Linked DNA regions of Polyangium spumosum. The protein of the gene in region 1 interacts with the protein of each later gene in a pairwise test. Links are inferred from orthologs where the notes say so. Each region holds a gene or a part of one and is shown on either strand. Other genes may lie near its edges.

Region 1 (14,545 bases):
GCACCCGCCCTGACCACAAGGGGACTTTCGGAGGTGACGGAAAGCCCGGCCGTGTTGACAGCGCTCATGCCCGTTCGCACGTTCCCCGAACCGTGAACGACAACGACGACCATTCAGGCGCGAGCGCTGCCCAGGCCCATGGCCAGTTCCTCCCATCGCCGCCCGACGGGCTCGCGCCGGTCGATCCGCTCCCGGGTCTCACGGCGATTGGCCCGGTGACCGAGCGCAAGGCGCGGGATTGGTCGCTCGTCCTGCAGTCGATGTCGCTCTGGCACATGATGCGCTGGACGTTCCGCGGCTGGGTCCTCGTCGTGCGGGACGAGGATTACGACCTCGCGTCGAGCTCGATCGATCGGTACGAAGCCGAGAATCGGGATTGGCCGCCGCAGAAGGTGCGCGAGCGCCCGCGGCACGCGCCCTCGATCATCGCGCCGCTCCTCTTCGTCGCGCTCGCCCTGTTTTTCCTGGTGACGGGCCCTGTCGCGCAGAACTCGCTCTGGTTCCAGCGGGGTCGCGCCGAGAGCGACCTCATCCTCGGCGCGGAGCCGTGGCGCGCGCTCACGGCGCTCACGCTGCACGCGGACTCGTCCCACGTGATCGGCAACGTCATCTCGGGCTCGATCTTCGCATCGGCGGTGCAACGCAGGCTCGGCCCGGGCGGCGCGGCGCTCGCGATCCTCGCGGCGGGCACGCTGGGCAACGTGGCGAACGCGGTCGCGTATCACGCGCTCTCGAGCGACGTGCATCGATCGATCGGCGCTTCGACGGCGGTGTTCGGCGCGATCGGCTTGCTCGCGGCCACGCAGCTCGCGCTCGATCGGCATCACGCGGCGGGGCAGAAGCGGACGCTGCAGGAGATCGCGGCGCCGATCGTCGGCGGGCTCGCGCTGCTCGGGGCGCTCGGCGCGAACCCGCAATCGGATCTCGGCGCGCATTTTTTCGGGTTTGTCGCGGGCGTCGTCGTGGGGCTCGGCGCGGCGCTCGTCCTGCGCAACACGCGCCCGTCGCCCAGGCCGTGGCTGCAGGTCGCGCTGCTCGGGACCACGGCGGCGCTCGTCCTCGGCGCGTGGCGTTTGGCCTTGCCGTATCGGCTCGTCTGGCCGTTCTGAACCGGATCAGTCGACCGGCCAGAGCCCGACCGTGCCGCCGACCCAGGTGAGATCCTTGTTCTGATCGACGCCGAGCATTTTTCCGCGCGAGAGGCGCACCAGGTTGAGCACGAGCTCGGGCATGGGCTCGTCGGGCGCGCGTAAAAACATCATCCGCACCTCGCCCTTCACGCCCGATCCGTCGGGCATCGGGAGCGCCGGCTCGTAGTTGATCTTCTCCTGCAAGATCCAGCCGTGCCGATCCGACGCCGGGATCGCGTCGATGTCCTCCTTCGTCGGATCCACCTTCACGCCCGAGCCCGCGAACGAGAAGAGCGGCTTCAGCACGTAACGCTCGAGATCGTGCGGGATCTCCGTGAGATCCGAGAGGTAGCGGGCGCGGGGCACGGCCGGGTGATCGATGTACGGCAGCGTGTACTTCGACCACGTCCAGTACCAGTTCGGGTGCGAGCACCAGGTGATGTCGAGGTCGTCGGTGTAGCGGAAAGGCAGCTCGATCTTGCGCGCCTCGAGCTCGTCGAAGACCACGCGGTTGTAGATGCGGCGCACCTGCATGAGCTTGCCGTTCACCTTGCGGAAGAGCCTGCGCCCCTCGCGCACGAGCGTCGTCGGGCAGACCGAGTCGACGCCGATGAGCTCCTTCGTCGCGAGGAAGTCGGGGTAGGTCTTCTGGTTCGGCGGGTCGATGTCGAGCAGGACGACGTTCGCCGGATCCTCGCTCGCGACCACGGCCTTGCGCAGGCGCGCCACGAAGCCGTCGCGATCGAGGCCGCCGAAGAAGATCGACCACTTGCGATCGAGCCCCGGCATCACGCGCATCACGTCGGCCACGACCTCGCTCTGCAGCACCATCAGCGCGTAGAGCGAAGGGAACGCCTGCAGCTCGACCACGCGACCCTCGAGCTCTCCGCTCGGCCCGCGCACGATCGCGAAGTCCACCTGCACGCAGTTCGGCAGGTGGTCCATCCCCGGCGCGTCGAGGTGCGCGGGGATCGCGCGCTTCATCGTCTCGATCACCTGCGGCCGCGAGATCTGCTGCACGATCTCGGTGGCGGATTTCGCCAGGTAGCTCCGGAGCCCCTCGGGCAAGAAGAGCGGCGTCTCGGCCACGCGGAAGGGGATTTTCGAGCCTACCCGGCGCTCGAGGCGCGCGAGGTAGTCCGCATACGTGTCGGGTCCGAAGGCGGCGTTGAAGGAGCGGCGAAACGCGGGATCCATGCGCTTCCCTTGGTAGCACGAGCGGGGCGCGGCGCGGCAGGGGATGGATCCCGAGGCCCGTCGGGTGGTAACTTCCTCGCGTGCTCTCCCGACACTTCATGACGACCTTCGCGGTCGTGATCCTCTCGCTCTCGGCGACGGCCTGCTCGTCGCTGACGCGGCCCGACGAGATCACGATCAAAGCCGAGCCCGTCGCGGCTGCGGCTCCCCCGCCCGCTCCGGCGGCGCCCGCCGGGCAGCCCGGCGCTGCGGCGGCCCCTGCGCCCGGCGGAGGTGGTTGAGGCGGTTGACGAGGCTCCGGTCTGGAGCCTGAAAAAACCTCGCCCGACACCACGCCCTCCGCCCCGCGACATCCGCATGCGTCAGGCACGAGCTCGCTCGTCGTGAGCTCTTCGCCCGGAACGGACCGCGCACCGTGACATCCCTGCCTTCGCTCCACGAGACCCCCGAGCACGCCCGGCTGCGGGACGAGATTCGTCGCTTCGCGCGCCGCGAGATCGCGCCCTTCGCCCACGCCTGGGAGGAGGCGAACGAGTTCCCGCGCGAGCTCTACGAGAAGGCCGGCCGCGCGGGCATGCTCGGCATCGGTTACCCCGAGGCGTACGGCGGATCCGGCGGGGATCTCTCGCACATCATCGCCGCGACCGAGGAGTTCATCACGGGCGGCACGTCCGTGGGCACGGCGGTGGGCCTGGGCAGCCACGCGATCGCGCTGCCGCCGATCCTGAACTTCGGCACCGAGGATCAAAAGAAGCGTTATTTACCGCCCGTGCTCGCCGGCGAGAAGATCGCCGCGCTCGCGATCACCGAGCCCGGCGGCGGCAGCGACGTCGCCTCGCTCTCGACGCGCGCCGTGCTGGACGGTGATCACTACGTCGTCACGGGCGCGAAGACGTTCATCACCTCGGGCTGCCGCGCGGACCTCGTGACGACGGCCGTGCGCACCGGCGGTGAAGGGCACGCCGGGGTCTCGTTGCTCGTGATCGAGCGTGGGACGCCTGGTTTTTCCGTGGGGAAGAAGCTCGCGAAGATGGGCTGGTGGGCCTCGGACACGGCGGAGCTCGTCTTCGACGGCTGCCGCGTGCCGCGGGCGAACCTCATCGGCGAGGAGAACGCCGGCTTCATCCCGATCATGACGAACTTCGCCGTCGAGCGCCTGCTGCTCGTGGCCAACTGCGTGGCGATCGCCTCGCTCGCGTACGACGAGGCCGTGCGATATGCGCGCGAGCGCCGCGCCTTCGGCAAGCCGATCATGGGCTTCCAGGTCCTGCGCCACAAGCTCGCGGACATGGCGACGCGGATCGCGGCGGCGCGCGCGCTCATGAACGACGTCGTCGCGCGTCATCTGCGCGGCGACATGGTCACGGGCCTCGCCGCGATGGCGAAGAACACCGCGACGGACATGTGTTCGTTCGTCTGCGACGAGGCCGTGCAGATCTTCGGCGGCCACGGCTACATGCGCGAGACGCTCGTCGAGCGGCTCTACCGCGATGCGCGGCTCTACCCGATCGGCGGGGGGACGCGCGAGATCATGAACGAGATCATCTGCAAGACGGAGGGTTACTAGCCACCATGCGCCAAAGGCTCCTCGCTCCACTGCTCACGCTCGGCGCAATCGTCGCCCTCACCGCGTGCGAAAAGACGCCCGAGCCCCCCCCGAGCAACGCGCCGCCACAGAACCCGCACGCCGCCGCGCCTCCCGCAGGCAACACGAACCCGGGCGCGGCGCCCTCGCGCCCCAAAGGCCCGAAGGACGTCGCCTACGACGTCCCCGCGGGCTGGGAGAAGGTCGATCACCCGAGCAAGATGCGCATGGCGACCTTCAAGATCCCGCGCGCCGAGGGGGACACCGAGGACGCCGAGATGAGCGTCATGCAGGCCGGCGGCACGATCGATCAGAACGTCAACCGCTGGTCCGGCCAGTTCGAGCGTGGAAAGGACGACACGACGTCCCGGCAAGATCGCAAGATCGGTGAGCTCTCGGTGACCGTCGTGGAGATCCACGGCACGTTCTCGGGCGGCATGGGCATGCCGGGCGCCGCGCCGGCCTCGTCGAAGCCGAAATGGGCGCTGCTCGGCGCCATCGTGGAGACCGAGGGCGCGTTGACGTTCTTCAAACTGACGGGCCCCGAGAAGACGGTCACCGCCGCGAAGCCCGCGTTCGAGAAGTTCGTCGAGAGCCTGCGCGCCAAATAGCGGCTCGACGTCTCGCGCCGCGTTACACTCGAGCGCAGCGCGCGCCCCGGGAAACCGGCTCGCCGCGCCCTTACCTCACGTGTCCTTCTTTTCGTTCCGCCATCACGCCCCAGCCGGGGCGGGAGGATTTCCATGCGCCGTCGCCGCTCCTTGAAACCGCTCGTTTACGTGCTCGCGGGCTTCGCCGCTGGCGCGGCCATCGCCGCCGGCTGCTCGGCGACGTCCCCCGGCAACAACTTCGAACCGGGCAAAGGCGGCTCCGGCGGCGAGGGCGGCTCCGGCGGCACGACCGAGTCGCCGACCAGCTCGAGCGGGATGGGCGGCGAAGGTGGGCTCTTCATCCCCACCGACGACGGCGGAGCCGATGCGCCGCCCGACGTCGTGGTCAACCCTTGCGGCACGAAATGTGGGCCCACGGAGCTCTGCGACCCCGACCACCTCGGCACCGACGACGACTGCGACGGCGAGGTCGACGAGGCTTGCCCCTGCGCCGCGGGCCAAGCGAATCCGTGCTTCAAGGGGGATCCGTCCTATCGCGGCACGCCGGGCTGCTTCGACGGCACCATGAAGTGCAGCGAGAACGGGTCCTGGTCGAGCTGCAAAGGCGGCGTACACGCGACCGAGGGTTGCTTCCTGAACGACACGAACGCCTGCCACCCGATGCAGACGGCGCCCTTCGTCAACGTGGGCCTCAAGGAGGGCACGGGGAACTTCAGCGCCGACGCGGTGCCGGGCTCCGAGACCTGGACCGTCACTTGCCCCGAGGGCGTGAGCCCCTGCCCTGCCGTCGGCGGCGCGAGCTCGGACGACTTCAAGCCGCTGCAGTCGGGCGAGTACACCGTGACGTACAAGAAGGGCCTGCCCGGCGGCGGGACGGGCATGTGCACCTATCCGCTCATCGTCGGCGCGCCGGGCCTACGCGTCGAGCTCGAGTGGGAGCACGACCTCGGCGACGACGGCGTGGACCTCGATCTGCACCTGCACGAGCCGAACAACACGCAGCCCTGGGCCGTCCTGGGCAAGTCGCAAGTTTGTACGTGGTCGAACTGCGTGTTCAGCGACTTCGATCCGCCCGCCTCTTTGAACGCGCCGCAGTGGTTCCCCGCGAACGCGACGCCGCCGAATCCCGTCGCCTGGTACCTCGACCCGGTCTTCGAGAAGAACACCTGCTACTTCGCGCCGCGCGGCGTGGGCATCCTATGGCAGCAGCTCGGCCAGGGCTGCCACAACCCGCGGCTCGACCTCGACAACAGGGGCTGCGACCCGCTCGAGACGAACCCGGACGACGCCGATTTCTGCGCGCCCGAGAACATCAACGTCGACTTCCCCCCGAAGAACCAGTGGTTCCGGGTCGGCGTGCACTACTACAGCAGCGACGGGAAGATGTACGACGTGCACCCGACGATCAAGGTCTACTGCGACGGCTCGCTCGCCGCCGAGCTCGGCCCGAAGGGCTACTACGATCCCGAGTCGCCGATCACGTTCACCCCGGTCGACGGCCAGAACTTGCCCGGCGGCAACCGCTTCTGGATGGTCGCGGACGTGGCCTTCCGCGAGGTCAACCAGTGCGGCACGCGTGGCTGCGTGGTCAAGCCGCTCTACTCGGACGAGGCCGCGAAGACGCCGCTCTTGACCTACGACGACATCGCCGAGCAGAACTTCGGCCCGCCCTACCCGCCGCCTCTCGCGCCCTAGATCGGCACGTCCCCCTCGAAGAACCGTCGAAAGGCCGGAGGCAGCGCCTCCGGCCCGATCGAGGGCTCGGGCCACGTGGCCGAGAGCGTGTTCCACAAGAGGATCGTCTTGCCCGGAAACGCCACGCACGCGCGGCGCAGGCCCACGAGCGCCTTGCCGCTGTACGTGATCTCGCCCGGCGCGCCGATCAACCGCGTCACCTCGGGCGCCGCCTCGATCGCCTCGGGCGTCGGGTGCCCGTAGCCGCGGCCCGCGACGCCGTGGTCGACCTCGAAGCGCGGTGGCGGCAGGTTTCGCCGGAGCACGCGTGATCCCGCGTGACGCGCGAGCTTCTGCGCCGTGGCCTCGACGAGCAGCCGGAGCGTCACGCGGTTGCAGGCCACGCGCTCGGTGATCCGCGCGGCGACCACCGTCGTCGGCCAGCCGAGCAGCATCATCCCGAGCGAGAGCGCCGCCGCCGTGCCGCCGCTGCCCGCGGGCAGGACGATGACGTCCGGCCGCGGCATCTCGCCCCGCTCGACCTGATCGGCGAGTTCGAACGCGGCGCCGACGTAGCCGAGGTTCGCCATCGGCCCGGACGCGCCGGGCGGCACGAAGTACGCCTTCCGCGCCCGCGCGAGCTCCCGCGCCGTGAGGATCGCCGTCCGCGTATACCCGCCGCCGTGGATCGAGCGCCCGCCGGCCGACGCTTGCAGGAGGATCGAGCGGCGCGTGAACGAGGTGACGGGCTGATCGAAGAGCACACTCGTTACCTCGAAGCCAAGCGCACGGCCGAACAGGATCGTCGCGCTCACCTGCGTCGAGGCGAGGCCTCCGACCGTGAGGATCTCGCGCGCGCCGCGCTCCTTCGCGTCGGCCAGGATGTGCTCGAAGCGCCGGACCTTGTTGCCGCCGAAGAGCGGCGACGCGAGATCGTCCCGCTTCATCCAGACGTCGTCGCGCCCGAGGTAGCTCGTGATCGCCTTGCAGCGCTCGACCGGCGTGGGCCCCGCGAGCAGCGGCAGCCAGGGCACGCTGCGCGCGAGGGCGGGGTACTCGGCGAAGAGGCGCGGCTCGCGGGGCCCGTCCGCGCGCGCGCCCGGCGTCGTCCCGGCTGCCGCGTCGTTCTTCATGGCCGGTTCGAGTAGAGCACCACGCGCGCGGCTCCGCCACCTGTGCCCTCGTGCTATACGGTCGCGCCACGAGGCGCGTCGCCTTTCGCGCGCCTCTTCGCAGAGGAGACCCGACGATGGCTCGCGTGCACAACTTCAACGCTGGACCGGCCGCGCTCCCCCTCGCCGCGCTCGAGCGCGCTCAGCGCGAGCTGCTCGATTTCGAGGGCACGGGCATGTCGATCATCGAGCACAGCCACCGCGGCAAGGCGTTCGAGGGCGTGCACAACGAGGCCCTCTCGCTCCTGCGCGAGCTGCTCTCGATCCCCGACGACTACCACGTGCTCTTCCTCCAGGGCGGGGCGAGCCACCAGTTCGCGATGGTGCCGCTGAACCTCCTGCCTGCCGACAAGAGCGCCGATTACGTCCTCACGGGGGGCTGGTCCGAGAAGGCGTACGAGGAGGCGGGGCGGGTCGGCGCGGTCCGCGTGGCCGCGTCGACGGCCGAGGGCAAGCGCTTCGCGCGTATCCCGAAGCAGAGCGAGCTCTCGCTCGATGCGAACGCGGCCTACGTGCACATCACGACGAACAACACGCTCTTCGGCACGCAGTGGCACGACGTCCCCGAGACCGGCGCTGTCCCTCTCGTCGCGGACATGTCGAGCGACTTCCTCTGGCGCCCCATCGACGTCCGGCGGTACGCGCTGATTTACGCCGGCGCGCAGAAGAACATCGGCCCTTCGGGGGTCACGGTCGTCGTCGCGCGCAAGGATCTCGTCGAGCGTGGCCGCAAGGACATCCCCAAGATTTTCCAGTACCGGACGCACGCCGAGAACAACTCGCTCTACAACACGCCTCCGACGTTCGCGATTTACCTCGTGCGCAACGTCCTCGCGATCGCCAAGGAGCAGGGCGGTCTGGCGGAGGTCGAGCGGAAAAACCGGGCCAAGGCGGGCCTGCTCTACACCACGCTCGACGAGCTCTCGGGGTTTTACCGCGCACCGGTCGAGCGCGAGAGCCGCAGCGTGATGAACGTCGTCTTCCGGCTCCCCACCGAGGATCTGGAGAAGCGGTTCGTCGCCGAGGCGGCCAAGCAGGGCATGGTCGGCCTCGCCGGCCATCGCGTCACCGGCGGCATCCGGGTCTCGCTCTACAACGCCGTCGAGCTCGCGTCGGTCGAGGTGCTCGTGAACTTCATGAAGGATTTCGCGAAGCAATCGGGCTGATAGTGAAGAAGATCGCAGATGGGCCCGAACGACGCGTGAACCCGCGGGTCGCGCGCGTGAACACACACGGGCCCGTCGTACTTTTCCCGCACGCACGATCCTTCCAAGCTCGGCACGACTTGGAGTAAGCTGATACGAGCATGAGTAGCTTGGGCCCCGGAGCCGTGATCGCCGGGAAATATCGCCTCATCGACCTCCTCGGCAAGGGAGCGATGGGCGAGGTGTGGCGCGCGGAGCACATGACGCTCGGCGCGCCCGTGGCCATCAAGCTGATCGACGTCGAGCTGCTCGGAGCGAGCGGCGCGAACGAAAATAGCGAGATCGTCCAGCGCTTCTTCCGCGAGGCGAAGGCCGCGGCCGCGCTGCGCACGCCGCACGTCGTGCAGGTCCAGGATCACGGCTACGACGGGGCACTGCCGTACATTGCGATGGAGCTGCTCGAGGGCGAGACGCTCGAGCAGCGCCTCGAGCGCATGCCGGTGCTCCCGCCGCTGATGACCACGACGATCATCACGCACATCGCGCGCGCCGTCGGCAAGGCGCACGAGGCCGGCATCGTCCACCGCGATCTCAAGCCGAGCAACGTCTTCCTCGTCCGCAACGACGACGAGGAAATCGCGAAGGTCCTCGACTTCGGCATCGCCAAGTCGATCCAGGGCGGCGTGCTCGGCAGCCAGGGCGGCGTCGCCACGCGCACCGGATCGGTCGTCGGCACGCCCTGCTACATGAGCCCCGAGCAGGCGCTCGGGAACAAGACGATCGATCAACGCGCCGATCTCTGGGCGCTCGGCGTCATCGCCTACGAGTGCGTGACCGGCAAGCGTCCCTTCGACAGCGAGGCGCTCGGCGACCTCATCGTGCAGATCTGCGCGCGCCCCTTGCCCGTGCCGTCCGCGGTCGCGCCCATCCCCGAGGGCTTCGACGCGTGGTTCGCCAAGGCCTGCGCGCGCGAGCCGAACGAGCGTTTCCAGACCGCGAAGGAGCTCGCCGAGTCGCTGCGCTGGATCCTCTGCCCGGATCAGTCGGGCATCTGGAACTTCAAGACGACGAACCCGTCGCTGCCGAACATCGTCATGCCGCAGGCGCGCGTGTCGAGCCCCGGCCCCGAGCCCTCGGCGTTCGCCAAGACGAGCACGCCGGATCCGACGACGATGACCCACCGCGGCCTCGTCTCGGCCGTGGCGCCGGCCGCGCCCGCGCAAAAGAAGCTGCGCCCCGCCGTGCTCGCGGGCGCCGCCGTGGCCGTGCTCATCGGCGGCGTGACCGTCGCCGTGTTGCTCACCTCGACGGGTGGCCCGCCGACGACGACGGAGGCGACGGACCCTTCGGCGTCGCCGCCCACGGCCTCCCCGGCCGCGCCGCCGCCGAGCGAGACGGTCGCCGCGCCGACGACGGCCTCGGCAGATCCGATCACGCCGCCCACGAGCGAGCCCACCGCGGCGGCCACGGAGAGCCCGCCGACGCCCAGCGCGACGGCGGCTCCGACGGCGACCACGCGTTACCCGATCAACAAGGGCGGGACGACGAACAAAAAGTCCGGTACGACCAAGAAGAAGCCGGACTGGGGGATATGACGGACGCGGGCGGTCCCGTTCGCGGACGGATCCAAGGAGCGTGAGGAAAACGATGCGGTTGTCGAAGTGGATCGGCTCGCTGCTCGTGAGCGCAGTGCTCTGCGCCTCGCCCGTGGGGGCACAGCCGCTCGACGATCAGGTGCGTATCGCCGCCCGCGCGCTCGCTGATGAGGGTTTCGCGCTCTACGATCAAGGCAAATACGCCGACGCGCTCGTCAAGTTCGAACGCGCCGACGCGCTCGTGAACGCGCCGACGGTCAAGCTGCTCGCGGCGCGGACGCTGGAGAAGCTCGGCCGGCTCGTCGAGGCCGCGGAGAAGTACCGATCCATCACGATCCTGCAGCTCGACGACAAGGCCCCCGACGCGTTCCGCGACGCGCAGGAGACGGCCGGGAAGGAGCTCGCGGCGCTCACCCCGCGTATCCCCACGATCGAGCTCACCGTCACGGGGGCCGGCGCGGAGGCCGCGACGGTCATGCTCGACGGCAAGATCTTCCCGCGCGCGCTCATCGGCGTGAAGACCCCGCTGAACCCCGGCGTGCACCGCGTCGAGGCCGACACCCCGGCGTCCTCGGCCGCCCTGGACCTCAAGGTCGACGAGAAAGAAGCCGCCCGCGCCGTGCTCGAGCTGAAGCCCAAGACCGGCGCCGAGCTCGGAGGCGGCGTCGTCACGCCTCCCGGCGGCGACACGCCGAAGAAGGCCCCGGGCTCCACGCAACGGATCCTCGGGTACGTCAGCCTCGGCGTCGGCGGCGCCTTCGGCGTCCTCGGCATCGCCACCGGCATCGGCTTCCTCACGGCGACGTCGGACATGAAGGCGTTCTGCCGGGATCAAGCCGCCGCCGGTGATCCTTGCCGAGACCTGCGCAAAGACGTCCCCGAGTACCCCCAGAAGTACGTGGACTACCGCAACAGCATCGACACCCAGTCCACGCTCGCGAACGTCGGGTTCGTCGTGGGCGGCGTCGGCATCGCCGCGGGCGTCGTTCTCCTCTTGACCGCGCCCAAGGCCCCCAAGCCGACCCCGCCCGCCCAGGCGAGCGTCGAGCCCTGGATCGGCATCGGCAGCGCCGGCCTGCGCGGCACCTTCTGACCTCGCCCGCCGGCCTCTCGCGGCTCCGCTTGGTCGCCTGAACAAAAACTGAGAACGCAGCCAGGCTGCGCACATGTTCACCTTCGATGGGACGAACGACCCCGAAGGTGGAGATGACCCCCGACGAACGCCTGGTCCTCGAAGCGCGCGCCCGCGCCCCGACCGAGAAGGACACGCACGAACACAGGCAGGCGCTGCGTGCGAAGATTGTGCTCGCTCGAGCCGAGGGCCATGACGTCGCGTACGTCGCGACGCACGTCGGCGTCGGCCGTCGGGTCGTCATGCGCTGGCTCGACCGGTTCGTCCGCGACCGGCTTCAAGGCCTCGAGGACCGACCACGCCGGGGCGCCCCTCGACGCATCACGGACGCAAGCATCAACGAGCTTCTCCGCCGGACCCGCGAGCCCACGCCCGCGGGCGCGCGTGGCTGGTCCCGACGCACCTTGGCCAGGGCCACCGGGCTCAGCCGCTCCACCGTCGACCGCGTCCTGCGCGCGTTTGGCGTCGCCACGGGCCCATCCCCTCGCTGACGCGCGGGGGCGCTCCTCCCTTGCCCGACATCGGCGCAGCTCGGGCGACAACGCACCACGCCGAGGGCGAGCGTCCACGGGGCGAAGCGCGGGCGTCCTTGCGCCGAAGGCGGAGCGGGCGCGTCCGCGAAGAACAACCTTCGACGTCCGATGAAACCTCACGGCTCTCCACACCCTCGCTCTGGCCCACAGACCTTCGTCGACGCCGTTCGTCTGGGTAAGGCCATCACCGTACCGTGAATCGCCGAAAAACCCGGCTCGAGCGGCGCAATGCGGGGCGGGTTTGGCGTATCGCGCCTGTTTGCAGCGCAAAACCCCGCGCGACGGGGCGTGGCGGGACAACCGCTCTGTACGCGGTATCGCAAGCCGATGAGCGGGCTCGTGCATCGAAGATTGCCGTCGCGTCCGCTTGATTGGGGAGCGTCCATCGCGGCGAAGCCGCGTGGTCTCTTCTTTGATTGGCGAGCGTATACGCCGGAGGGGTGTGCACCTCCTTGCCCGCGCGCCATCGTGCGACCGCTCGGGTAAGGACGGGACAGACCCAGCCAGGCTGCGAGAGATCGCCCGCTCGCCGGGAGGCGGGCGAGCGACCGAGCGCGCAGGGAGGCTCTGCCAAACCCGATGAAGTCGTCTGTCCGGCCCGATTACGAGAAAAACCCACGGTCGAGCTCCGCCGTTCGTCGGGGCGCTTCGAGCGTGTCCTCGGTTCGAGCTGGCGAGCACGGCAGCGCTCGATCCAGGACCCTTTCTCATTGCAACGGGAACACGCGCTACCGAGCGCGGCTTGACGTCATTTCGCGCGGCCCAACAGCAATCCGCGAAGCAACACGGCGCCCGGCTGGAGCATCGAGCGGGGTGTCAACATGGAGGGGCAAATGATCGAGAAGGACCAGCACGAGACCGCGAGGACCGGCGAGGCGGAGGAAATGAAGCAGGCGGAGGCGTCTCAGGCTCGTTCCGCAGACGAGGAGGCGCCGGTCTCCTCGAGCGACCTCGCGCCGACGACCGAGCGCAAGCCTGCCTCGCAGCGCGGCTTCGCGGCCATGGAGCGCGACAAGCAGCGCGCCATCGCGAGCAAGGGCGGCAAGGCCGCGCACGAGAAGGGCACGGCCCACGAATTCACGCCCGACGAGGCGCGCCAGGCCGGCAAGAAGGGCGGCGAGGTCGTGAGCCAGAACCGCAAGCACATGGCCGAGATCGGCCGCAAGGGCGGCGAGCGCGTGAGCCAGGACCGCGAGCACATGGCGCAGATCGGCCGCAAGGGCGGCGAGGCCGTGTCGAGCGATCGGGCCCACATGGCTCAGATTGGGCGCAAGGGTGGTGAGGCGCGCGGCACGCATTGACCGCGGCTCACATGCAGGGGGAGCGGCGCTCGTCGCTCCCCTCGCGTGGCCCGAGGTGGAGGCCGCTGGCTCTGCTCGCCCGGATGGGGCACCATCGGGGCGCGCCATGGCCATGTCTCACCCCTCACCGCTCGGGGCTCCGGGTCGCCCGAGGCGCCCTACGCCCCGAACCCCGAAAAAATCAGAATCGACGCCGCACGACGGGAGGCCGTCATGAGCTCGCTCGTCGTGCGTGTCGTCGGCGTGGGGGACGCCTTCACCACGCGTTATTTCAATGCCTGCTTCCTCGTCGAGGCCGGCTCGACGCGTATCCTCGTCGACGCGCCTCCCGCGCTCGGGCGGGCGCTCGGCGACCTCGGCGCGCGTGGCGGCCCGCCCGTGGGGCTCGCCGACGTCGATCGCGTGATCATCACGCATTTGCACGGCGATCACGTGGGGGGGCTCGAGCAGCTCCTCTTCTTCCAGCGCTTCGTCACGGGCAAGCGGATCACGCTCCACGCGAGCCCGGATGTGCTCGCGGGGCTCTGGGAGACGCGGCTCCGGGGCGGCATGGATACCCTCATGGCGGCCGACGGGACCCGCTCGTCGCTCACGCTCGACGATTATGCGAACGTCGTCCCGCTCGGACCCGGGAAAAACCCCATCGGCGATCTCGACCTCGAATGGCGGCCGACGATCCACCACATCCCCACGGCGGCGCTCAGGTTCTCCGCGGGCGGCCTGTCGTTCGGCTACAGCGCCGACACGGCCTTCGACCCCACGCTCGTCGACTGGCTCGCCTGTGCCGACCTCTTTTTCCACGAGACGAACCTCGGCGTCCACACCCCGCTCGCCTCGCTCGTGGGGCTCCCGGACGCCGTGAAGCGCCGCATGCGGCTCATTCATTACCCGGATTTTCACGACCCGGCTCACTCGCCCATCCCGTGCGCGCGGGAGGGCGAGCGGATCGAGCTCTGATCAGAAACACGCCTCGGGATTTTTCACGAGCTTTCGCGCGGCCTCCGACAGCGGCGCGTCGGCGAGGCCGGCGAGGAACGTGTCCCTCGCCCCGGGGGCGTCCCCGAGGAGCCGCACGCCGATGCAGACCGCCCGCGCGTGCGCCGGCCGCGTCGCTTCTTCGTGCAGGATCTCGCCGAGCTCCGTGATGAACTCGTCCCGCCCGATCCCCGTGTTGAAGACCACCCACGAGGCCGCGCCCATCATCGACGGCAACGTCTCCGACGTCCGCGTCTCGCGCAAGAGCCCGAGGTAAAAGTCCACCCACGACGGGTTCGTCACGCCGGGCGCGCGCCGCGCCAGGTGATCCAGCGCGATCCGCCGCGCCCGCAGCGACGTCGCCTTCGAGGCCACCGCGCCGAACGTGGCGAGCTCGTGATCCTCCGAGAGCTGCCACGCTCCGAGGTACAAAAGCCGCGTGAACGCCATCTCCTCGCCCATCAGGCCCGCTTCGAGCTTTGGCCACTCCGCGGC
Region 2 (14,641 bases), on another replicon or contig:
CGCGGACGAGGCGGACCTCGCGGGGAGCCAGGACGATCAACCGACGTGGGTCGATCATCCACCCACGGTGACGGTGGATACGCCGCTGATGAGCCCTTTGCCCGACGTCCCCCTGGCGCCGGGGCGAGGACGCGGGACCGGCAGGTGACGAATCGGGTGAGACCGTGAACGACGCGACCGTCCTTTCGCGAAACAAGGTCGAGGTCCGCGGAGGCCGCATCAAGGCGGGCAAGGCGGGCTGGGTGGAGGTGGGCACGGAGCCGGTGATCGTGGGCCGCAACGCCCAGTGCAGCATCGTGCTCGACGACGCCAAGATCAGCGCGGTGCACGCCGAGCTCGTGGCCACCGAGCAGGGCGTGCGCGTGCGGGATCTCGGCAGCCGCAACGGGACGTTCGCGGGCGGCGTGCGCGTCGGCGAGGTCCACCTGCTCGCGGCCTGCAAGCTCCGGCTCGGCGAGACCGAGCTTTCGTTCGAGCCGGCGCGGCCCGAGCGGATCACCGTGCCCGCGATCCCGGCCTTCGGCCCGCTCGTCGCGCAGAGCGCCGGGATGCGCGGCATCTTCGAGAAGCTCTCGAAGGTCGCGCCGACGGACCTCACCGTGCTGATCACGGGCGAGACGGGCACGGGCAAGGAGGTCGTGGCGCAGGCGATCCACCAGGCGAGCGCGCGGGCGAAGAAGCCGTTCGTGGTGGTCGACTGCGGCTCGATCCCGTCGAGCCTCGCGGAGGCGACGCTCTTCGGCCACGAGCGCGGCGCGTTCACCGGCGCGGTCGACAAGCGGCTCTCGCCGTTCGTGGAGGCCGAGGGCGGGACGATCTTCCTCGACGAGCTCGGCGAGCTGCCGATCGAGGTGCAGCCGAAGCTCCTGCGCGCGCTGGCCGAGCGGCGCATCAAGAGCGTGGGCGGCTCGTCGTATCGCGAGGTCGACGTCCGCGTGCTGGCGGCGACGCGGCGGGATCTCGTGCGGGCCGTGAACACCGGCGCGTTCCGGAGCGACCTCTACTTCCGCGTGGCGCAGGTGCGCGTCGAGCTGCCGGCGCTGCGCCAGAGGCTCGAGGACATCCCTGTGCTCGTGCGCCGCATGCTCCGGGATCTCGGCGGCGACGAGGCCGCGTTCGATCGGGTGTCGAACTCGACGCTGGAGCGGCTGATGCGCCACGACTGGCCGGGCAACGTGCGCGAGCTGAAGAACGCCGTCGCGGTGGCGTACGCGCTCGGGGGTGAGGGCGAGGAGCTCGACGTGGCGGCGCACCTCGGCGCGTTGACGGAGATCCACGAGCCACACGTCGCGGGGCCCGCGCCCTCGAGCGGCGGCCCGGTGTCGAGCGCGTCGGGCGGGTCGTTCAAGGGCAAGGCGTTCCAGGAGGCCAAGCACGACGTGCTCGCGCGGTTCGAGCGCGAGTACTTCGCCGGGCTCTTCGACGAGGCGAAGGGCAACATCTCGGAGATCGCGCGCCGGGCCGGCATGGAGCGCGCCCACGTCCGCACGTACCTCAAGCGGCACGGCATCCACGGCAAGACGGATCCCGGCGAGGGTTGAGCGTCCGCGCGCCGGAAAAGAAGACGGAAGCGCACAGGAATCGAACCTGCCCAGGACAGCGGAACTGCCCCGCGCCGATTTTGAAGACCGGGGGTGGCACCAGCCGACCGCGCGCTTCCACCTGCCCTTCTAGCCGGGTTCTTGCCGTGACGCTACTCTCGCGCCGTGCGTCGCTTCGTCCTCGGCACCGCAGGTCACGTCGACCACGGCAAGACCACCCTCGTCCGCGCCCTGACGGGCATCGACACCGACCGCCTGCCCGAGGAGAAGCGCCGCGGCATCACGATCGAGCTCGGCTTTGCGCCGTGGAAGCTCGAGGACGGCATGGAGGTCAGCATCATCGACGTCCCCGGCCACCGCCGCTTCGTGCACACGATGATCGCCGGCGCGATCGGCATGGAGGTCGTGATGCTCGTCGTCGCCGCGGACGAGGGCGTCATGCCGCAGACGCGCGAGCACGTCGCGGCCTGCGAGCTGCTCGGCATTCGCCGCGCCGTCGTGGTCGTGACGAAGATGGACCGCGTGGGCGAGGAGCTCGCGCGCCTCGCCGGCGACGAGGCCGTGGAGCTCGTCGCGGGCCGCATGCAGGCCGAGGTCGTGCTCTGCTCGGCGCGCACGGGCGAGGGGCTCGACGCGGTGCGCGACGCCGTCCGGCGCGCCTTGATCACGCTCCCGCCGCCCGCCGCCGCGCCACGCGCCCGCCTCGGCGTCGACCGCGTCTTCTCCGTGCGTGGCGCGGGCACGGTCGTCACGGGCACGCTCGTCGAGGGCAAGATCCCGCTCGGCGCGCCCCTCTTCGTCGTCGGCGCGGGCCGCGCGGGCGAGCGCAGCGCCGAGGGGGAGGTCCACAAGACGAGCGCGCGTGGCCTGCACGTCCACGATCGCGGCGTCGACGTCGCCGAGGCGCCGACCCGCCTCGCCCTGAACCTCGCGGGTTTGCCGCTCGAGTCCGTGCACCGTGGGGATCTCGTCACCGACGATCCCAGCGTCGTGCCCACGCGCATCATCGACGCCTCGCTCCGCGCCACGGCCCCCGTGCGCAGCGGGATGGGCGTCTCCGTGTACATCGGCACGGCGCGCTCCTCGGGCAAGCTCGACCTGCTCGGCGAGGAGCTCGAGGACGGCCGCCGCCTCGCGCGCTTGCGCCTCGCCGACGCGCTCGCGGTCGTGGGCGGCGATCGCTTCGTCCTGCGAGGCTCGGACGTCGACGGGCCTTCGGGCGCCGTGCTCGGCGGCGGCGAGGTCCTCGACGCGCGCCCGCCCAGGGTCCTCCGCAAGCGTGGCCGCGCCGCGCGCCTCGCCGTGCTCGAAGCCCTCTTCGTCTCGCGCGAGCCGCAAGCGGTGATGCGCGCGCTCGCCCTCGAATCCTCGCCGCGCCCGCTCCCGCGGGACGTCTTGCCCTCGCGCTTCTCCTTGCCTGCGGCCGAGCTCGAGCGCGCGGCGGACAAGCTCGGCGACAAGGGCGAGCTCGCGCGGATCAAGCGGATGGGCTGGATGCCGCGGGCTGCGCTCGTCGAGCTCGCGGTGGAGGCGCGTGGGCTCGTGGCCGCGCATCAGAAGAAGAACCCGCTCGATCGAGGCATGGTCCTCGAGACCCTGCGGGCGCGTCTCGCCGCACGCGCGGGGGCCGAGGCGGCCGACGAGATCATCAAGCTCGCCGCCTCGAAGAGCGGGAGCGTCGTGGGCGAGCCGATCGTGGTCGAGGGTGACGTCGTGCGTGCCCCGCACGTCGCGTCCGCGCCGGCCTCGGGCGCCCTCGGCGCGGTCGGCGCGGCGCTCTCGGCGCTGGAGAGCGCGAAGCTCAAGGGTTTGACCGAGTTCGGCGTCAAGGAGGCCTCGGGCGCTTCTCCCAAGGAGGTCAAGGCGATCCTGGCGAAGCTCGTGCGCGAGGGGCACGCGACGCACGCCGGCGAGCTCTGGTTTTTCCGTGCCGATATCGATGTATTACGCGCCAAGGTGAAGGAGCACCTCGACCATCGGGGCCGCATGTCGATCGCCGATTTCAAGGAGCTCTCGGGCCTCGGGCGGAGGCAGGCGATCCCGCTGCTCGAGCTCTTCGATCGGGAGGGGATCACGCGGCGCGAGGCCGATGACAGCCGGGTGAGGGGAAAATGACGTTTCAAAGGCCACGAATGCGCTCGGTCCTCTTTTTGTGCGTGAAGAACTCTGCGCGTAGCCAGATGGCCGAGGGGCTCGGGCGGGTGATCTTCGGCGACGGCGTCCGCGTGCAGAGCGCGGGCAGCGAGCCCTCCCACGTGAGCCCGTGGGCGATCCAGGTCTGCCGGGAAATCGGTGTCGATCTCGGCGGACAGAGCTCGAAATTCGTGGGGACGATCGACCCCGACTCCGTGGACACGGTGATCCGGCTCTGCGCCGAGGAGGTTTGTCCCGCGACCCTGAGCGGCAAGCAGCACTATTACTTGCCGATCGACGATCCGGCGAGCGACGACCCGGACGTCGATCCCGAGGAGATGCGGGCGCGATTCCGCCGCGCGCGTGACGAGATCAAGGAGCAGCTCACGTCGCTCGCGGCGATCCTCGACCGGAGCGAGACGTCCGCCTGAGCGCGGCCGCGAGGAGCGTCAGGAAAAACCAGCCGGGGCGCCCGTCGGCACCGCCGCTCGTCCGGCAAGCGCCGCCGGTGACGAGGACGGCTTCGTCGGCTCCGGCTCCCGCGTCCGCGCCTGCATCCGCTCCCGCGTCCGCATCTGCGCCCGCGTCCGATTCCGTCATGCATTGACCGTCCATGCACGCGCCCCCACCACAATCCTTGGGCGGGCCGCTCGTGCACACGCCCTCTGCGCAGGTATCTCCCGTCGTGCAGGCGTCCCCGTCGTCGCACGGATTCCCCGTGAGGACGGCGCACGCCCCATCCACGCTCGCGCCCGCGGCCACGGAGCACGCGTCACACGCGCCGAGATCACAAGCGCTGTCGCAACACACGCCATCCACGCAGAAACCACTCGCGCACGACGCGGCCACGTCACAAGGCTCCCCCGCTTCGCTTTTCAGGACGAACACATAGGCCGCTCCCGCGTTTGTCCCCGCGTCGTCCTCGAGGTAGGCGCCCACGAGGGCCGTGTCCCCGTCGATGGCCACCGAAAACCCGAAGGCGTCGCCCGCCGTCCCGTCGCCCGCCACGAGCAAAAGCTCCTCGGACCACCCGGCGCCGCTCTCCGTGAAGACGTACGCCGCGCCCGCGTTCGAGCCATTCGTATCGTCGAGCAGCGCGCCCAGGATCACCCGACCCTCGGTGATCGCCACGCTCGTCCCCAGCCGGTCGTCCGCACCGAGCGCCGCCGGCACGAGCTTGCCCGCATTCGCCCACGTGAGCCCGGCGCGCGTGAAGACGTATCCCGCCCCCGCGTCGCCTCCAGCCGCATTCGCGAGCGGCGCGCCCACGACCGCCACGTCTCCCTCGAGCGCCACCGCCGTCCCGAAAATGTCCCCCGCCTGCCCGTCTGCCGCGACAAACTTCTTCTGCTGGCTCCACACCGCCCCCCCGCCGACGAACACATAGGCCGCGCCCGCGTCCGTGCCCGCGTCGTCGTCCCCCGGCGCGCCCGCGAGGACGGTCTGCCCGGAAAAACCGACCGACGCCCCCAGGCGATCACCCGCCTGCCCGTCGGCCGAGAGGAGCTTCTTTTGCTGCGTGAACGTGCCCCCATTCTCGACGAATACGTACACCGCCCCCGCGTCCGCGCCTTTCGTGTTCTCGGACGGCGCGCCCAGGGCGAGCGCCCCGCCTGCGAGCGCGACCGCCTGGCCCATCGTGTCGCCGGGCTCTCCGTCGGCCCCGAACACCTTCTGCTGCTCCTCCCATGTGCCGTTCGTCCGGACGAACACGTAGGCCGCGCCCGAGCCCGGCACGGCGCCTTGGCCCCTCGGCGCGCCGACGACGGCCACGTCCCCCTCGATCGCCACCGCGCGCCCGAACCATTGGCCGGGCCCTCCGTCGCTCGCCACGAGCTTCTGCTGCTCTTGCCAGGATCCGTTTGTCCGAACGAACACGTAGGCCGCGCCCGCGTCCGTGCCTTTCGTGTCCTCGTCGGGCGCGCCGACGATCGCCGTGTCCCCCGAGAGCGCGACGGAGGAGCCGAAGAAGTCGCTCGGATCGCCGTCGGGCGCGAGCAGATCGGCCTCCTCGGTCGCGACGAGCGGCGATGCGACGCGGGCGAGGGGCTCCGGCGCCGCGGAGCCCGGATCACAGGCCACGAAGGGCAGGAGCGCGGCGAACCACGGGGAGAGCGGAGGTCGAGGCGTGGGCATGGGCTCTTGCGGGTATCGTATCGCGAAGGGCGTGGACAATGGCGCCTTTGGCGTGCGAAGGTCGCTCGGCGAAAGAAAGGGAGGTCGTCATGGCGGAAGTGAAGCGGCTGCAGAGCCTGGGGAACGTCGCGGCGGTGCAAGAGGCCCTCGCGCAGGCGAACGCGTACAAGGAAATGCTCGAGCGCGAGGCCGCCGCGAAGGCCGAGGCCGAGGCGAGGGACGCCGCCGAGGAGGCGCACGTGGGCGCCCAGATCGGCGCGCTCGTGGAGGCCGCCTACCTCGTCGCGGCAGCCGACGGGCGTTACACGAGCAGCGAATCCGAGCGGGTCGTCGAGCGCGTCGGGGCGCTCACGGAGAACAAGTTCGACGCGGACCAGCTCGCCGCGATGGCGAACGAAGCACAAGGCCGCGCCTCCGAGGGGATCGAGGCCCGCGCCCGAGCTATCGCGGAGATCCTGCCGGACCCGGAGCTGCGCCGCGCGACGTTGCTGGTCGCGTCGGCGGTCGCGTGGCTCGACGGCGGCGTGGGGCAGAAGGAAGGGCTCGCGCTGCAGGCGCTGGCGCGCGCGTTCGGGTTCTCGATCGACGAGCTGCACAAGATCATGGGGCAAGCGCACGGCTAGCCCCCATCCCCGGCCCCTCTCCCGCCCGCGGGAGAGGGGAGACGGGGGGCGTCAGCCGAGCGCCGGCTCGAACGCCGCCGCGCGCTCGCGACCCCAGACCTCACGTTCGGCCCTGCGGGTCTCGTAGAGGCCGAGCGACGCGATCGGGAAGTAGCTCTTGTACAGCGTGTAATGCAGCAGCGCCGTGCGGAAGAAGATGCCGGCGGGCTCCTCGGCGGGCCAGGTCCCGTCGTCGCGTTGCGCGGAGGCGAGGAAACGCGCTCCACGATCGATCGCGTCCCAGTCCGGATCCTTCGCCTCGAGCAGCGCCGTGATCGCCCAGGCCGTCTGGATCACCTGGCTCCGGGCGTTTTCGCGGTATTGCCCGACGATCGCGCTCTCGTGGTGCTCACCCCAGCCGCCGTCCGGCTGCTGTCGCGCCTTGATCCACGCGCATGCCTTGCGAATGGCGTGGTCGTGCGGCGGCGCGCCCGCCGCGAGCAGGCCCCGCACGCCGAACATCGTGCCATAAATGAAACACACGCCCCACGCCGCCGGGAACGAGCCGTCCGCCCGCTGGAGGGCCCGCAGGCGCGCCGCGGCTCGCCGGATCGCGATATCTACCTCGCTCCGCAAGAGCTCGGGGTGATGCTCCTGGAACGCCGCGAGCGCCGCGATACACGAGGCCGTGCATTCGACGTACGCGTCCTCGCTCATCGAGTCCCCGAACATCTCCGCCGGGTTCAGCCATTCGAGCGGCAAACGCGTGCGCCGCGCCTCGTAGCTGCCGAACGAGCCGTCCGGGTTCTGGCACCGGAGCACGAATCGCACGGCCGCCGCCATGTCCTCGGCCGAGGCCTTCGAGTGAGGTGATTCCAGCCGCGCGAGCATCGCCTCCGCCGTGCAATCACTCACCGGCCACCCGTGCCAGACCCCGGCGAAGCAATACCCGCCGCGCGGATCGAGCCTGTCGTGCGCCGCCGCGTCCTCGCTCGCCTCGCGGATCTGCTGGTCTTCGAGGAATCGATCCGCCCGCGCGAGCGCCTCGGACACGTCCACGTGCCTCGACGCCGCCACGAGCGCCTGCGCCGCGAAGGACGTATCCCACGTCGCGCTGCGCGCCCCGGCGACCCGCGCGCCGTCGGTGTCGTCCTCCCAGATCCAGCCCTCGAACCGCTCGAGCGCCATGCGCGCGTCCGGGTCCTGCGGGTCGTGCATCCAGAGCGCCAGGATCCCGAGCAGCCCGCTCACCGGCGACAATCCGGTGTGGCCGCTCGTGCGCAGATCGAAGCGCACCTCCTCGCGGAGCGCCGAGAGCAGGCCCGTCCGCGATTTCGCCGAACGCACCCGATCGACGACCTCGAAGGCCTGATACGCGAATTCGAGCGCGAGGCTCGGCGGCGTGTGGAGCTCCGCCGCGCGCCGCTGCCTTCGCGCCGCCGCGAAATCGACCGCGCCAAACCCCTGCGGGTACAGCTCGTCGCGCAGCGCCCGCGTGAGCGCCGTCTCGGGCGCGCTCCGCTTCGCCGCGACGAGCAGCGACATGCCGAGGTAGATGTACCGCGTGTGGCAATAATACTTCGACGGGTGGAGCGCCCACGATCGCGGCAAGAGCCACGCCTCGGGCAGCACCTTCGGCACGCCCTCCCAGGCATAAAGACCACACAGCGCGAGCCACAGCTTGCCCCAGGTCGGGATCGCCGAAGCTCCGCCCTGTTCACGAATGAACACGAGCCCCTTCGCCACGAGCGCGTCGTCCGCCGGTACGCCGAGCACGCGCGCCGCCACGTACACGAGCGTCGTGACGAACAGGTAAGGCTGCGAGAGCTCGTGCATGCCCCACGTTCCATCGGGCAAACGCGTCCGCGCGAAATGCAAGAGGAGCCGCTCGCGGCGCACCGGATCGATCGGCTCGCCCATCACGTGGCACGCGAGGACGTATTGCGCCGCGAGCATCGGGTTCCAGACGACCTCGCCCTCCCACGACCCGTCTTCGGCCTGCTCACGCGCGAGCGCGCGGACGCCCCGCGCGAGCGCCGTCCTCGGCTCGAGCCGCGTTTTCCCGAGCCGCGTCGCGCGCTCGGCCGCGGGGTGCTCGAGGACCTCGGCCCGCCCCGCGGCGGCTTTCAGCGCCGCGCCGTATCGATCCTCGGCCGAGCGCGGAAAATCACGCGTCGGCTCGGCCGGCGCGAGGTGCAACGTCGCGCGCATCATCCATTGCAGGCGCATGCCGAGCTCACCCGCCACGCCCGCCGCGTGCCGCGGATCCCGCCGGACCACGCCGTCGCGCACGATCGCGGAGGACGCGCGGAGCAGCGCCTTGAGGAACGAGCGGCCGAAATGGAGCGCGTTCGTGTCCTCGCACGAGAGGAAGCTCATCGTGCGCATCCGCTCCGCGGGTTGCTCGCGCCAGAGGTCGTAAATCCCGCTGCGGATCGCCGCCGTCTCGTCCGACGTGTCGGCGAAGACCTCGTAGAGCGCGACCGCGAGCATCTCCGGCGCGCGGCTCCCGATCGCGCGACCGCGGCTGTAGGCGCGGAAGCTCTTCGCCTCGGAGAGCGCGATCGCGTCCTGGAAGCCGAGCGTCATGCCGAGCGCCGTGAGCGGGTGGTGGTGGCCCACCGCGTCGCCCACGAGCGCGAGCCCCTCGCGGCCGTAATCGACGCGCGGGCGGATCTGGTTCGTCGCCCACGCGATCTCGCCCGCCTCGAGCGCGCGCCGGAACGCCGGCCGCAGCGCCTCGGGCAGGACGTGCGCGTAGGCGTCCCAGAGCGTCGCCGCCTTGCTGCGCTGCACGCGCATCGAGAGGGGCACGTCGAGGCAGAGGCGCACGCGCCGATCGTCGATCCGATACGCGAGCGCCGGCCCCGGGCCGCCGAGGAAGACGTGGCCGTGCCCTTCGAGCGGCATCCGTACGCCTTCGAGCAGGAGGCCCGCCATACGCGAGTACGTCGCCGCGCTCCGGTCGATCGAGAGCGCCGCGTGCGCCACGCCGCTCCGCCCGCTCGCGCCGACGACGAGCCCGGCGCGGATCGTCCGCGTGGCGCCGCCCTTCTGCTGGTACGAGAGCGCCTTCTCGACGATGTTCGTCGCGCGGGAGCCTGGCTGGTAATCGATGAGCCCCTCGCCGCTCGCGTGCTCGCGCAGCCGCTCGACGAGCCGCGCGTGCTCGATGGCGTGCCCGACGTTGCCGGCGCGATAAGGCAGCGCGATCGGCGTCGTGCCGTCGTCGGGGTACAGGACGAACCCGCGGCCCGTCTCGTACGTCGTGTTCGCCCGCAGATCCACGCCGAGCCCGCGCAGGATGTCCACGGCGGGCGGGTGCAACCACTCGCCGGCGAGCCTCTCGACCGCGCGCGGGTTCGACTCGAGCAAGAGCACCCGTGCGCCTCGCCTTGCGAACGCGAGCGCCGACACGCATCCGACCGGACCGGCGCCGATCACGGCGATGTCGTAGTCGATCCTCTCTGCCTTCCCATTCATGCAGGACCTCGTTCGTCTCCGTCGCCCCGGCGCCCGCCGGCGGCATGCAGAACTGGTCCCCCCCGATCACTCGCGAGGCCTTCAAAGGCGCGCGGACGAACCACGCGCCGTCAAGGCCTCCCGTCCATTCGTGCTCACGTCCGCGGGACGTGCGCCCCGCGCGACGCGGGGCCTTCGGGCACGAGCGCCCGCCGGAAGAAATCGGCGTACGCGTCGTAGATCGCGCTCCGCACGCACGTCGGCACGAAGCCGAGCTCGCGCTCTGCTTTCGAGGTGTCCGCGCGCCGCGGCGAGGACGCGGGCGAAGGCGCGCCCGGCGGACGTTCGCCCCCGAGCACCCGCGCCGCCGCGAATCTCCGCGCGAAGGGCGCCTCCACGATCCGGGCCGGCACGGCGAACGACGGGCGCCGCCGCGCGCTCGCTTCCTCGAAGAACGAGAGCAGATCGTCCATCGACACGAGCTCGGTCGCGACCACGTACTTCTGCCCTTTGCGCCCGCTCCGCATCGCGCCGACGTGGGCCTCCACCGCGTCGCGCGTCGCCGTGAGCAGGAGCGCGCCACGCGCGAAGGCGCGGAGCCTGCCGTTCGCGTGATCCACGAGCGCGCGGCCGATCAGGCTCGGACGATCGTCGAAGGGCCCGACCAGCGTCGTCGGCGCGACCACGACCACGTCGAGCCCGTCCGCCACGGCCTTCAAGCATTCGTGCTCCGCGAGCGCCTTCGTCCGCGCGTGCGGCGAGTGCGCGGAGAACGGGTCGAGCGGCGTCGCCTCGTCGATCGGCGCGCCGCGTGAATCCTCATATCGCACGGCGTCGAGCGAGCTCGTCACCACGACCCGCCGCACGCCTGCCTCGCGACACGCGCCGAGCAGCGCGCGTGTGCCGAGCACGTTCGTCTCGAAAAACGATCGCTCGTCCCCTTCGGCCACGAGGGCCGCCGCGTGATAGACTTCCGCGATCCCGCGCGTCGCCGCGCCGAGCGCGTCCGCGTCGCGCACGTCGCACGTCACCACCTCCACGGGCAAACCTGCGAGCGTCGCCGCGCCCCGCGCGCCTCGTACGAGCACGCGGACCTCCTTGCCCTCGGCGACGAGGCGCCGCACGAGGTTCTGCCCGAGGTGCCCCGCGCCGCCCGTGACGAGCACGCGCCCCTCGCGGGCCCGCGCCTCGCTCCGCGAGGCATCGCCGCTCGACTTCTTCGCGTCCGCGCCGCCGCGGATCACCGTCATCGACGCGCGCCGCTCGGGCGGCACCGGCGGCCTCCGCGCGCGGAGCAGCGGCATGGTCACGCGGCCGGATCCCCCCGCGGGCGCGCTCGGCCTGGCCTCCGCCGCGCGTGCGAACAGGGCCGTGAGCGCCGCGTCACTCTCGGCCGCGCGCCGCGCGCCGGCGAGCACCTCGGCCACGAGGCGTTTATCGATCTTCGGCTCGCGCCCGCGGACGAGCGTGTCCTCGCCCCGCTCCACCTCGCGCAGCGTGGCGATCGCCAGCGCCAGCGGGACCGCGCAGAACGCGCGCACCTCGGCGCCCTCGCGGCCCGGCCAGCAAAACGTGTATTCGACGGCCGCGTCGAGGTGCCCCCGCGCGATCGCGCACACCTCGGACACCGCCGCGAGGCCACCTTCACGCGCCTCCGGCGAGAGCAGTGCGTCCCGACGAACCCCGTGACGGGCGAGCACGTCTTCCGGGAGGAAACACGCGCCGCGATCGAGGTCCTCCGCGACGTCCTTCAGCACGTTGACCATCTGCAGGCCGAGCCCGAAACGTGTCGCGCGGCTCCGCGCCGCAGCGACGACCTCCTCGCTCGCCCCGGGCACGGCGCGCTCGAAGAGCGAGGTGAGCAGCTCGCCCACCGTGCCGGCCACGAAATAACAATACCGCTCGAGATCGGGAACGTCGACGATCCGCGTCATGCCCTCGGCGTCCGCGCGGCTCGCATAATCACGCATCCCCCGGCTCATCTCGAGCACCCACGGCCGGATCGCCTCCTGATCGGCGGCGGGCAGGGCGCGGAACACGCGGAACACCGCGCCGGCGCCCTTGCAGAGGGCGCGATCGGCCTCGGCCATGCCGATGGACGTGTCCGCGAATCGGGCCTCGAATTCGGGGAGCGATCCTCCCTCTCCCCGCATGAGCGCGTCGAACGCATCGAAGAGCGAGGCGCGCGTCTCCGGCGTGATCGGATTCGCGTCCTCGATGCTGTCGACGACCCTGCACAGGAGATAGGCGGCGCAGAGCGAATCGGAGAGCGCCTCGGGCAAGGACAGGATCGAGAGCGCGAACGTCCGCGAGACGCGAGGCAGCATCCGCACGCAGAAATCGCGATCGTCGACCCGCTGCGCGGCGAGCGCCTCCATGGCGGCGGCCATGGCCCCGCTCCCGTCCTCCGACAAACCAATCCGCAGCCCCGCCGCGCCCGCGTCGCGGAGCCCGGAAACGTCATGCCTCGCCATCCGCGGCCTCGTTCGTTAACGAAGTAATCGAAGCGTCAAAAACAAGCGTTTGTGTACTGCGCTGCCGTTTTGTAGTTCATGTCGATCTTCCGGCTTTGCAGCGAGGCCGTACATGGCGCACGAAGGGCAATCGTGTCAAGGGCCCGTCGTCTTTTATCGCTCGCTTTTTCGTGCTCCGTCCGGTGAAAGCGCGAACCCGACTTCGCATCGGCCCGTCTGCGCGCCTTCCGCCCGTGGTCTCGCCCGACCATTGCATGCGTGGACGGACATGAGCACGAGGAGAGCCTTTTTGTGGGCTGCGCTCGTCGCCTCGCTCGCCGCCTGCGAGCGCGACGCGCCCGATGTTTCACGAGAACCCGCGGGCGCCCGTCTCCAGAACGTGGCGCTCTTGCCGGTCCAGGTCGAGGATCCTCACCCCGCCCTCGGCTGCTACGAGCAAGCGCTCGACCGCACGATGCTCACGCAGCACGACGCCTATCGCCTGTGCCTGGGCGCGATGTCGTACGCGCCGATCGACTGCTACGAGCGGGCGACGGCCGGGCTCGTGCTCTCGGTGCAGGCGATAGAGCTCTGCCGCTGCACCGACTCGCTGGCACCGATCGAGTGTTACGAGCGCGCCACGCGACAAACCGGGCTCACGCAGCCCGATATCATCGCGTTATGCAGCGCCACCTCGATGAACCGTCTCTATCCGAATTGCGCCCCGTTCTGACGCCCCGATCACATGCCGCAGCGCTCGGAGTGCGCGATCGTCGTCATCGCGCCCCCGCCGCCCGCGCCGACGCGCGTGTATTGCACGACGATCGGCACGTCCGACTCGATCACGCTCGCGAAGTCCGTTCCGATCGGCAAGGGCTCCGGGCCCTCGAGGTCCTGCCAGCGGACGCGCCGGCTCCGTTCGGGCAGGAGCGTCAGGCGGTAGGGCCCGGCTGGCGCGCGATGCTCGAAGTACACCATGATCTCCACGTGCGCCTCGTGCGTGGAGGCATTGAGCAGCCAGAGCACGTCGTTCGCGCCGTCGGGCTCCGCGCCGTCCGCCCGCTTCGCGACATGCCCCTCCGCGACCGACCACCGCTTGCACCCTGCCGGCTTGCTCATCGCGTCCCCCTCGTCCGGGCGCTTTTGCCCGCGAGATTCGCCTGCAGAGCCCGTGCCGCGCGGGGCCTGTTCCCTTCGCTCGAGCTTGCTCGTCAGCCCGCCGCCCGCGCGGCCCGGACGAACCTCCGCACCCGCTCGACGTCGACGGGCTCCTCGATGCGCCCGCCCTCTTTGATGCTCGACCCCACGATCACCCCGTCGGCCGCGCCGAGGAATGCGGTGACGTTCTCCTCGGTCGCGCCGCTGCCGATGAGCACGGGCGAATCGCCGGCGAGCGCCTTGGCCTCCCGCACCTTCGCGAGATCCGGCGCGTCCCCCGTCATTTTCCCCGACACGATGAGCGCGTCGGCCCCCGAGAAGCGCGTCCATTCGATGTGCGTCGCGAGATCGATCCCCGGGAAACGCACCGAATGTTTCTTGTCGACGTCGGCGAAGAGCTTGATGTGCTCGGCGCCGAGATCCTTTCGTCGTCGCAAGAGCTCCGCCGCGCACCCCTCGTCGATCGTGCCCGACTCCCAGACGCCCGCGCCCGCGAGCATGCATACCCGGACAAACTTCGCGCCTGCGGCGATCGCGATGCCGAGCAGCGCGACGCCGCCGTTGTGCACCAGGTTGATGCCGAGCGGCAAGGGCACGGTTTGCCCGACGGCCCGCGCCACGACCGCGTGCGCCGCGATGCTCTCGGGGGCGACGTGGCTCCCTGCGCGGAAAGGGATGTCCCACATGTTCTCGACGATGAGCCCGTCCACGCCGCCCTCCGCGAGCGCGCGGGCGTCGCGGATCGCGTTCTCGAGGATCACGTCCATCCCGTAGCCCGAATATCCCGGCGCGCCGGGCAGCGGCCAGCAATGCACCATCCCGAGGACGGGCTTCTTCGTGCCGAAGAGGTCCCCGAGATCCTGGAGCTTGAGCGCGTCGAGGCGCGCTTTCCACGGAGGCGTCATGTCTCTCTCCCGAGGTGTGGTGTGTCCTTCATGAACAATTGAAAAGCGAGCTCGGACGCGCCCTGCGCGGAGAGCGCCTGCGCGAGCTCCTCCCGCCCCGGCAGCGAGGCCGCCGCGCCGGGCCGGCTCACGACGAGCGCGCCCGCGGCGTTGCCCAGCATGGCTGCATGGGCGGGCGAGGCGCCGCGGCGAATTGCATAGATAAATGCCGCAACAAACCCGTCGCCGGCGCCCGTCGTATCCCGCACCTC

Evidence for each region.
Region 2: the proteins of serC (region 1) and selB interact in binary tests that used the Escherichia coli proteins (3 or more experiments, as listed by UniProt). The link is inferred for Polyangium spumosum from one-to-one orthologs.

What each region holds. Positions count from the first base shown.
Region 1 is NZ_WJIE01000010.1:102,295-116,839, reverse strand. Bases 6,679-9,490 are described here. They hold serC (3-phosphoserine/phosphohydroxythreonine transaminase), read left to right. Parts: upstream 6,679-7,446; coding sequence 7,447-8,535; downstream 8,536-9,490. Other genes in these bases: GF068_RS29835 (serine/threonine-protein kinase), read left to right, coding at 8,676-9,490; GF068_RS29845 (1-aminocyclopropane-1-carboxylate deaminase/D-cysteine desulfhydrase), read right to left, coding at 6,679-7,330. In the rest of the region: GF068_RS29875 (rhomboid family intramembrane serine protease), read left to right, coding at 93-1,109; GF068_RS29870 (hypothetical protein), read right to left, coding at 1,116-2,327; GF068_RS29865 (hypothetical protein), read left to right, coding at 2,408-2,608; GF068_RS29860 (acyl-CoA dehydrogenase family protein), read left to right, coding at 2,752-3,894; GF068_RS29855 (hypothetical protein), read left to right, coding at 3,900-4,523; GF068_RS29850 (hypothetical protein), read left to right, coding at 4,656-6,218; more of GF068_RS29845, read right to left, coding at 6,215-6,678; more of GF068_RS29835, read left to right, coding at 9,491-10,109; GF068_RS29830 (tetratricopeptide repeat protein), read left to right, coding at 10,162-11,202; GF068_RS29825 (helix-turn-helix domain-containing protein), read left to right, coding at 11,289-11,732; GF068_RS45500 (KGG domain-containing protein), read left to right, coding at 12,608-13,075; GF068_RS29815 (MBL fold metallo-hydrolase), read left to right, coding at 13,289-14,032; GF068_RS29810 (M1 family metallopeptidase), read right to left, coding at 14,033-14,545. UniProt on the Escherichia coli protein: Catalyzes the reversible conversion of 3-phosphohydroxypyruvate to phosphoserine and of 3-hydroxy-2-oxo-4-phosphonooxybutanoate to phosphohydroxythreonine. Is involved in both pyridoxine and serine biosynthesis.
Region 2 is NZ_WJIE01000002.1:78,100-92,740, reverse strand. The notes cover bases 1,274-4,181. They hold selB (selenocysteine-specific translation elongation factor), read left to right. Parts: upstream 1,274-1,706; coding sequence 1,707-3,656; downstream 3,657-4,181. Other genes in these bases: GF068_RS06510 (FG-GAP repeat protein), read right to left, coding at 4,059-4,181; GF068_RS06515 (arsenate reductase ArsC), read left to right, coding at 3,674-4,105; GF068_RS06530 (sigma 54-interacting transcriptional regulator), read left to right, coding at 1,274-1,541. Outside these bases: GF068_RS06535 (protein kinase domain-containing protein), read left to right, coding at 1-148; more of GF068_RS06530, read left to right, coding at 165-1,273; more of GF068_RS06510, read right to left, coding at 4,182-5,810; GF068_RS06505 (tellurite resistance TerB family protein), read left to right, coding at 5,900-6,433; GF068_RS06500 (FAD-dependent monooxygenase), read right to left, coding at 6,485-9,895; GF068_RS06495 (squalene/phytoene synthase family protein), read right to left, coding at 10,030-12,348; GF068_RS06490 (hypothetical protein), read left to right, coding at 12,617-13,060; GF068_RS06485 (sensory rhodopsin transducer), read right to left, coding at 13,069-13,446; GF068_RS06480 (BtpA family protein), read right to left, coding at 13,539-14,390; GF068_RS06475 (carbohydrate kinase family protein), read right to left, coding at 14,387-14,641. UniProt on the Escherichia coli protein: Translation factor necessary for the incorporation of selenocysteine into proteins. It probably replaces EF-Tu for the insertion of selenocysteine directed by the UGA codon. SelB binds GTP and GDP.